One region of the Pseudoduganella sp. UC29_71 genome, then DNA from elsewhere that is predicted to be linked to it. Evidence: predicted binding sites of a transcription regulator. Region 1 holds the regulator's gene; the other holds the start of a gene.
What was found. The regulator LexA, encoded in region 1, represses DNA repair genes until DNA is damaged. The targets are predictions, from matches to a motif close to ACTGTATNNNNATACAGT.
Positions count from the first base shown of each region.

Region 1 (4,385 bases):
TAAAATCAATGATGTGAAACACCAGGCTTCTGCTATTGCGGTTTTTCCTGGCCAGGAATCCTGTGAACTGATAGACACCGCCCAGTGGCGCCGCTTCGAACCGTTTTGCCAGGTCGCCTGCCGCGAGGGCCGGGACTTCGAATTCGGTGAGGCGGGCAATGCCTGCCTCCATCTGCTGCGAACTGTGCTGCAAGACTGCAGTGACAATCGGCATGCCGGCCGGGGTGTACCTGATGGTGTCCCGTTCGGTGATGAGGGCGGTTACCTGTAGCTGGTTCAGTTCAGATCCTGGTCAATACTCAACAGGGCGATTAGGCCGCTGCAGCTGCTTGGGCTTCGGCGCGATGGCTCTTGGCCGCGTCTTCACGTTGTACCGACTTCATCATCGGCGAAGGAGCGGTTTCCGCTTTCTTCATTTTCACGGTCAGGTGACGCAGCACGGCATCATTGAATTTGAATGCGGTTTCCAGCTCGACCAGGGTCTCGTTGTCGCACTCGATGTTCATGCAGATGTAGTGTGCTTTAGCCAGTTTCTGGATCGAGTAAGCCATTTGACGGCGGCCCCAATCTTCCACGCGATGTACGTTACCGCCGCGCGAGGTCACGCTGGCTTTGTAACGTTCGATCATCGCGGGCACTTGCTCGCTTTGGTCCGGATGGACGATAAATACGATTTCATAGTGACGCATGAAAACTCCCTTAAGGACTGTGAATATAGCCCACCCCGGCGTCAAGACGGGTGTGGGAAGAGGTAAGCCCGCGACTATAGCGCCTTTCCGCTGAAAAATCAAGCAACAGCCCGCCTTGATCCGCCGCAAAGCCGCCCGCCCCGGCCGCGGGCATGCTACAGTCCATGGACCAGCCCGCCGACGACTACGACACGCCATGGAAAGACGCCGTGATGCGCTATTTCCGCGAATTCATGGCGTTTTACTTTCCGCAGGCCCACGACACCATCGACTGGCGCCAGCCGCCCAGCTTCCTTGACCAGGAATTGGCGCAGGTAGTGCGCGACGCCCGCCTCGGCCGGCGCCGGCTGGACAAGCTGGTGCGTGTGACCGGCAGGGATGGCGAAGCCAGGACTCTGTACATCCACATCGAGATCCAGCGCAGCCGGGAACGAGATTTTGCCGAGCGTATTTTCACCTACCACTACCGGCTCTACGACCGATTCCACAGCCCTGTCAGCACGCTGGTCATCCTGGCTGATCCGAATCCGGGCTGGCGGCCCGATTGCTACCGCTACGATACCCACGGATGCGAGACCAGCATCATCTTCCCCGTCGTCAAGCTGCTGGACTTCTGGCCGCATCTGGACCGGTTATTGACCAGTCACAATGTTTTTGCCCTGCTGACGGCCGCCCATTTGATGACGCTGCGCACGCGCGGACAGGACCAACAGCGCTTCGAATTCAAGGCCATGCTGACCGCCCTGCTGTACGAGCGGGACTGGAACGCGCAGCGCGTGCTCGATTTATTCAATGTACTAGACTGGATGATGAAGATCCCCGGCCACCTGCAAGACCGGCTGGCCGAACGGATCGATGAACTGAACAGGAGTAAGGAAATGCCATTTGAAAACCTCATGATGAAGATGGCCAGGGAAAAGGCCCGCAAAGAGGGGCTGCAGGAAGGCCGGGAGGAAGGCCGGGAGCAAGGCCGGGAGGAAGGCCGGCGCGCGGTCGTGCACAAATTGCTGCAGCTGCGATTCGGGCCGCTTCCGCAGCACGCGGAACAATTCCTCGCCCAGGCACAGCCGGCGGAATTAACGGCCCTGGAAGACAAAATTCTGCTGGCAGCCAGCCTGGGCGAGCTGATTCAACCGAAACACTGAAAATATTTCGCTCACTTCAACAAAATCCCTTGCATTAGCGCTCACACTGTACAAAAATACAGTCTGTCTATATCCACAGCTCTCAGAGCGAAAAAGCACCATGATCAAGCTCACCGCACGCCAGGAACAAATCCTTAATCTGATCAAGGATGCCATCGACAATACCGGCTTCCCGCCCACCCGCGCCGAGATCGCCAACGAGCTGGGCTTCAAGTCGGCCAATGCCGCCGAGGAGCACCTGCAAGCGCTGGCGCGCAAGGGCGCCATCGAAATCGCGGCCGGCACCTCGCGCGGCATTCGCCTGCTGGGCGCGCACGCCGAATCGGCGGCCACCAAGGTCGCGCAAGCGGCCGCTGCCGCCGCGTCCAATATGATGTCGCTGCCGCTGATCGGCCGCGTCGCCGCCGGTTCCCCCATCCTGGCCCAGGAAAACCTGGAAACCAGCTACAGCGTGGACCCTGCCCTGTTCTCGGCCAAACCCGACTTCCTGCTGAAGGTGCGCGGCGAATCGATGCGCGACGTCGGCATCATGGACGGCGACCTGCTGGCCGTGAAAAAAGTCGACAGCGCAAAGAACGGCCAGATCGTCGTGGCCCGCATCGGCAGCGAAGTAACGGTCAAGCGCTACAAGAAGACCGGCTCGACCATCGAGTTGTTTCCTGAAAATCCGGATTTCAAAGTAATCACCGTCGATCCGGAAGCGGAAGAGTTCGCGCTGGAAGGCCTGGCGGTTGGACTGCTGCGCAGCTGGCACTGAGCGCGGAGAACGGCATGGGCGTATTCAAACTCTACGGAAACTGCGAGTCTGGCCACAGCTACAAGGTGAAACTGGCCATGGAAGTGGCCCAGGTGCCGCATGCGTATGAAGAGATTGATCTGCGCCTGGAGCGCGCCGAGCGCCCCGAACCGTTCCGCAGCCTGGCCAAATACGGCGAAGTGCCGCTGCTGGTGCATGACGGCCAGCCCTATGTGCAATCGAACGCCATCCTGCTGCACCTGGCGGAACACCTGCAGGCGTTCGGCGGAGAGAGCCGTCAGCGCCTGGAGCGCGTGCGCGAATGGCTGTTCTGGGAAGCGAACCGCATCGGATTTTCGATGGCGCACCTGCGCTACGGCCAGAAGTTCGATCCGGCAGCCTATGCCGGCACCGTGCTGCCCTGGTTCCGCAACCGTTTCAACGCCGATATCGAACGCCTGGACGACGAACTGTCCGACGGCCGCGCCTTCCTGCTCGACGATCACGTCAGCATGGCCGACTTTTCCATCTGCGGCTATATGTACTGGCCCGAGCAGGCCAACGTCAGCTACCCGCCGCGCGTGCAGGCCTGGCTGGACCGCATCGCAGCCCTGCCAGGCTGGCGCCATCCCTACAAGATGGAAAGCGCACAACCCTGGTAATTACTTGCCCGGCAGCGAAGTTGTCGTGGAACGCGTGCGGCCCATGTCCGACTCGTACATATTGCGCATGCGGTCCCGTTCCATCTGGTCGAACTTGGCACGCTGCTCCTTCTGGCGCGCCGATTCCTGCTTGACGAACTCACTGGTTTTGTCGGTCCACGCCGCGTTGGCGGCAACGATGCCGTCCGCCTTGCCTTTGGCGGCGGCAATCACCGTGCCGTAAGCCTGGTCCATGCGCGCACTGGCCTCGCTCCATTCAGTTTCATTCATCAGCTTGGCCACATCGGCAGGAATAGCCTTGCCCGGCGGCTGCATGGCGCTCATGTTCTGCACAAAGCCGTTGTAGCACTCCATCCAGCTGGCAATGCTGCCGGAAACCGCCTTGATGTCGGCATTGGTGGTCGAGACGGCGGGGATGACGGGGTCCACGCAATGGAATTTGTCCAGCGCCAAGTCGGCGCCGTCGTACTTGTTGACGTAATACTCGATGTCCGCCTTGCGCAGCACGCGCTCTTTCATGACGCCCAGCGCCGCCGCCGCGCCCTGGTGGCCGGCGCCGGCCGCTTTGGCGAACCATGTCCCCGCCGTGGCGTCGCTGGCGGGAACGCCCTCGCCATACCAATACATTTCACCCAGATGGAACTGAGCCTCGCTGTTGCCGGTGGCGGCCAGCTCCGTGTACAGCTTCAGCGCCTGGGCATACAACTTGGCTTCCAGCAGCTTGTTGGCGTCCGCCAGCGGGTCCGCCAACGCAGCGGCCGCCAGCGCGGCGAACATGACGCCCAATACGTATCTCTTCATCCGTCCGCTCCAAGAAGTTTGGAAAAAGACATCATATACGCACCACCAACAAACACAACCAAAAAGAAACTAATTAGCAGGCTTCCAGCGCGCAGCCGAAGTCTTCCAGCAGATCCGCCGTGTCTTCAATGCCGACCGACACGCGTATCAGCGACTCCGCAATCCCCATCGAGGCGCGGCGCTCCGCGCCCATCTCGTAGAAGATGGTGTGCGCCACCGGGATGATCAGCGTGCGCGTATCCCCCAGGTTCGACGCCGGAATCGCCAGCTTCAGGCGGTTCAGGAAATCGAAGCAGTCGATGCCGTCCTTCAGCTCGAAACTCAGCAGCGAGCCGTGCGCGCGGAACAGTTC
Region 1 covers NZ_CP170549.1:4,322,507-4,326,891, forward strand. Annotated here, with positions in the region: gene priB (primosomal replication protein N) at 1-280, opposite strand, end outside; gene rpsF (30S ribosomal protein S6) at 312-689, opposite strand; gene ACFJI2_RS19160 (DUF4351 domain-containing protein) at 854-1,834, shown strand; gene lexA (transcriptional repressor LexA) at 1,935-2,591, shown strand; gene ACFJI2_RS19170 (glutathione S-transferase family protein) at 2,606-3,232, shown strand; gene ACFJI2_RS19175 (sel1 repeat family protein) at 3,233-4,033, opposite strand; gene ACFJI2_RS19180 (cystathionine gamma-synthase family protein) at 4,107-4,385, opposite strand, start outside.

Region 2 (4,385 bases), 830 kb from region 1:
GCCGGTTTTTTCTGTACCGGCCGCTTCTTCCTGCGCCGGTTCGTCAAAGAGATTTGCTTGATGAGTCATATCAGATAACGTGTGCTGTATTAAATGTCGGCTTCGACTTCGTTGCCGTGTTCCTCGATCCATGCGCGGCGGGCGGCGGCTTCGCCTTTACCCATCAGCATGTTGAAGCGCGCGGAGGAGGTGTTGTGGCCGGGGCGGCCGACCTTCACCGGCAGCAGGCGGCGCGTGTCCGGATTCATGGTGGTTTCCCACAGCTGCTCGGCGTTCATCTCGCCCAGGCCCTTGAAGCGGGAAATGGACCAGCTGCCGTCCTTCAGGCCGTCCTTGCGCAGCTTGTCCTCGATGGCCACCAGCTCGCCGTCGTCCAGCGCGTACAGCTTCTGGATCGGCTTCTTGCCGCGCGCCGGCGCGTCCACGCGGTACAGCGGCGGACGGGCGATGCAGATGTGGCCCTTCTGGATCAGCGCCGGGAAGTGGCGGAAGAACAGCGTGAGCAGCAGCACCTGGATGTGGGAGCCGTCCACGTCCGCATCGGAGAGGATGCAGATTTTGCCGTAGCGCAGGCCGGACAGGTCGGGCGAGTCGCCGTTGCTGTGCGGGTCCACGCCGATGGCCACCGAGATGTCGTGGATCTCATTGTTGGCGAACAGGCGGTCCTTGTCGGTTTCCCAGGAGTTGAGCACCTTGCCGCGCAGCGGCAGGATGGCCTGGAATTCCTTGTCGCGGCCCATCTTGGCCGAGCCGCCCGCCGAGTCGCCCTCGACCAGGAAGATCTCGGTGCGGGTCACGTCGGTGGACTCGCAGTCGGTCAGCTTGCCCGGCAACACGGCCACGCCGGAGGATTTTTTCTTTTCCACTTTCTGCAGCGAGCGCAGGCGCGACTGGGCCTGCTTGATCACCAGCTCGGCCAGCTTCTTGCCGTAGTCGATGTGCTGGTTCAGCCACAGCTCCAGCGGCGGCTTGGCGAAGGTCGATACCAGGCGCACCGCGTCGCGCGAGTTCAGGCGCTCCTTGATCTGGCCCTGGAACTGCGGGTCCAGCACTTTCGCCGACAGCACGAAGGAAACGCGCGCGAACACGTCTTCCGGCAGCAGCTTCACGCCTTTCGGCAGCAGCGAGTGCATCTCGGCGAAGTTCTTCACGGCGCCAAACAGGCCGTCGCGCAGGCCCGATTCGTGGGTGCCGCCGTTCGGCGTGGGAATCAGGTTGACGTAGGATTCGCGCACCACGGCGCCGGTTTCGGTCCACGCCACCACCCAGGCCGCGCCTTCGCCCTCGGCGAAGCCTTCCGCGTCCGGGCCGGCGAACTGGGCGCCTTCGAACAGCGGGATCAGGGTTTCGCCGTCGGAAGCCTGGGCCAGCGCTTCGGTCAGGTAGCCGCGCAGGCCTTCGTCGTATTTCCAGGTCTGCGAGTCGCCGGTCTTGGCGTTGTTCAGCGTGACGGTCACGCCCGGCAGCAGCACGGCCTTGGAGCGCAGCAGGCGCTGCAGCTCAACCTGCGAGATCAGCGAGGAGTCGAAGTACTTCGCGTCCGGCCAGGCGGTCACGCGGGTACCGGACTTCTTGCCGTCCTTGGGCGCCGGCATGGAGGTCAGCGGTTCCACCACTTCGCCGTGCTCGAACACCAGGTGGTGGTAGCCGTTGCCCTTGTCGTCCTTGCGCCAGACGGAGATCTCAAGGCGCTTGGACAGCGCGTTGGTGACCGACACGCCCACGCCGTGCAGGCCGCCCGAGAACGCGTACGCGCCGCCCGAGCCCTTGTCGAACTTGCCGCCCGCGTGCAGGCGGGTGAAGACGATTTCCACCGTCGGCACGTTTTCTTCCGGGTGCAGGCCGACCGGGATGCCGCGGCCGTCGTCCTCCACGGTGATGCTGCCGTCCGCATTCTGCGTGACGATAATATTCTTGCAATGGCCGCCCAACGCCTCGTCGGAGGCATTGTCGATCACCTCCTGGATGATGTGCAGCGGGTTCTCCGTGCGGGTGTACATGCCCGGACGCTGCTTGACGGGCTCCAGGCCCTTGAGGACGCGGATGGATGATTCGCTGTAGTCGGAAACTGGTTTTTTAGTGGCCATACGTGATCAAGCTAGGTTGTGCGGTTCTTATTGGTGCGGCAGCTCAGGTGCAATGCGATGCAAAATGCTGTGATTATATACAGTTATTTCGTTCAGGAAGTGCTTTCTGCGCAACGCCGGCAGGCGCGCTTGCTTGCGCATTCTATCCGCAACCGGCGGCAACGGCGGGAAACAAGGCGCTGGAAATGGCGGGCAGTTGTGGTTAAATGGGGAAAAGCGCTGCAAAAATCGCCACGTTTTACCACGTTGAAGCACGCCGCGTCCCTATGAATGCAGACACCTTTCCGTTCGCAGTGCGCCTGATCGGCTTCCCCCGGGCGCAGGCCGACGCCCTGGCGGCGGCGCTAGGCCGCGCGCCCCCGGGCGGGCCGGCGTATTTTTGCCTGTCGGGCGACAGTTTGCAAGAGCCGGACCTGTTGCTCGTCAACGGCGCCGACTTGAAGGCGCTGGCCGCGCTGGCGGCGCTCAGCCCCGGCGACGTGCGTCCGGCGCTGCTGCTCGGCGCGCCCCCATCGGGCCTGGCGCCGGCCTATCCATCCCTGCCGCTGCCCTGCGACGACGCCAGCCTGCACGCCGAGCTGGAACGGCTGGTGGAGCGCCGCGCGGACGCGCTGGCCCGGCTGGCCGGCAGCGGCCTGCCGCCGCCCGCCGAGCGCCGCACGCGCGAACGGCTGGACCTGGACCTGACCGACCCGGCCGAATACGCCGCCCAGCGCAGCGCGGGCCGGGACCGGCGCGGCGCCGTGCTGGTGGTGGACCGCAACGCGCTGTTCAGCCAGCACATCGCCAAACTGCTCAAGCCGTGGGATGTCCCGACCCTGTGGGCGTCCGACGAGCCATCCGCGCTGGCCGCCTGCGCCGACGCGCCGCAGATGCTGGCGCCGGTGGCGGTTGTGCTGATCAACACATCGCTGCCGGAGATCGACCCCCACGCGCTGTGCGCCGTGCTGCGCGCGCAGGGCGGCAGCAGGGAAGGTGAGCGCTTGCCGGACGTGGTGTTCATGGTGTCGCGCGACTACCCCTACGACAGCGCCCGCGCGCGCGCCGCCGGCGCCGCCGGTCTTCTTGACAAGCCCGTCTCCGACGCCACGCTGCGCGCCGTGCTCAAGAAACTGATGCGCCTGGCCTGATCTATACCGAGCCTTTACGCTGGCCGCTTGCCTTTTTAGGCCGTTTTTACGGTCCGGCCGATACGCTGCTTCATATCGCAACTACCCCAAGGACGATATGACCAGCATCTTCAGCAATCCCATCGCACGCCGCAGCCTCGCCTGCGCCATGCTGGCGGTTCTCTCCGCCGGCGCCTGCGCCGACGAACAAGCGCCGGACGACGAAACCAGCTTCAACGCGGCCGCCGCGTCGGACTACCGCTATCGCGGCATCTCGCAATCCCGGCTGAAGCCCGCGCTGCAAGGCGGCGTCGATTACGTGCACAAGCCGAGCGGTTTCTATGCAGGCGCCTGGGGTTCCACCATCAAGTGGACCAGGGACGCGGGCGGCGACGGCGCCGTGGAGCTGGACCTGTACGCGGGCAGGCGCGGCCAGCTGGGCGCCGGCGTGTCCTACGACGTGGGTGTGCTGACCTACGCCTATCCGGCCAATGGACTGAAAAACGTGGCCGGCTTCGCCAATGCCGACAGCACCGAAATCTACGGCCAGGTGGGCTGCGGCCCGGCCTACGTCAAGTACGCGCACGCGGTGACCAATCTGTTCGGCTTCGTGGACAGCAAGAACAGCGGCTATCTGGACGCAGGCGCAAATATCGAGGCCGGCGGCGGTGTCACCGTCAACCTGCACGCCGGTCGCCAGAAGGTGAGAAACGCCAGCCAGGCCGACTACACGGACTGGAAAATCGGCGCCACCAGGGACTTCGGCGTGGTCGCCGGCGCGTTCGCCGTGGTCGGCACCAACGCCGGCAAGGCCGCCTACGCGTCGCCCGCCAACGGCAAGTTCCTGGGCAAGACCGCCCTGGTGCTAACCGTCAGCAAGGTATTCTGAGGCTCATCCCTCCAAGGCTCGCATGCGCGCCGAATCTGTCCATTGTCGCTGCCGATTTTTACACCGCGTTTACACCCACCCCGGCAGTCTTTACACCGCTTTTAGATGTCGCTCGATAAGCTGGAAGTATCAAAACAAGACCTGCGGGGGTTACAAAATGGATGTCGTGTTTATTGGCGCAATGGTCGCTTTTCTGCTTGCGTGCGGCGGCTTGGCCGCCGGCTGCGCTGCGCTGGGAGAGCGCAAATGAACAGCTTGTATGTGCTCGGTGCCGTGGCTTCGGCCGGCCTGCTGGTCTAC
Region 2 covers NZ_CP170549.1:5,148,841-5,153,225, reverse strand. Annotated here, with positions in the region: gene parC (DNA topoisomerase IV subunit A) at 1-69, opposite strand, end outside; gene ACFJI2_RS22825 (DNA topoisomerase IV subunit B) at 90-2,087, opposite strand; gene ACFJI2_RS22820 (response regulator) at 2,354-3,217, shown strand; gene ACFJI2_RS22815 (TorF family putative porin) at 3,315-4,085, shown strand; gene kdpF (K(+)-transporting ATPase subunit F) at 4,332-4,385, shown strand, end outside.
Region 2: ACFJI2_RS22825 (DNA topoisomerase IV subunit B) is a predicted target of LexA. The motif match lies at 2,154-2,171, and genes of this name have one in related genera.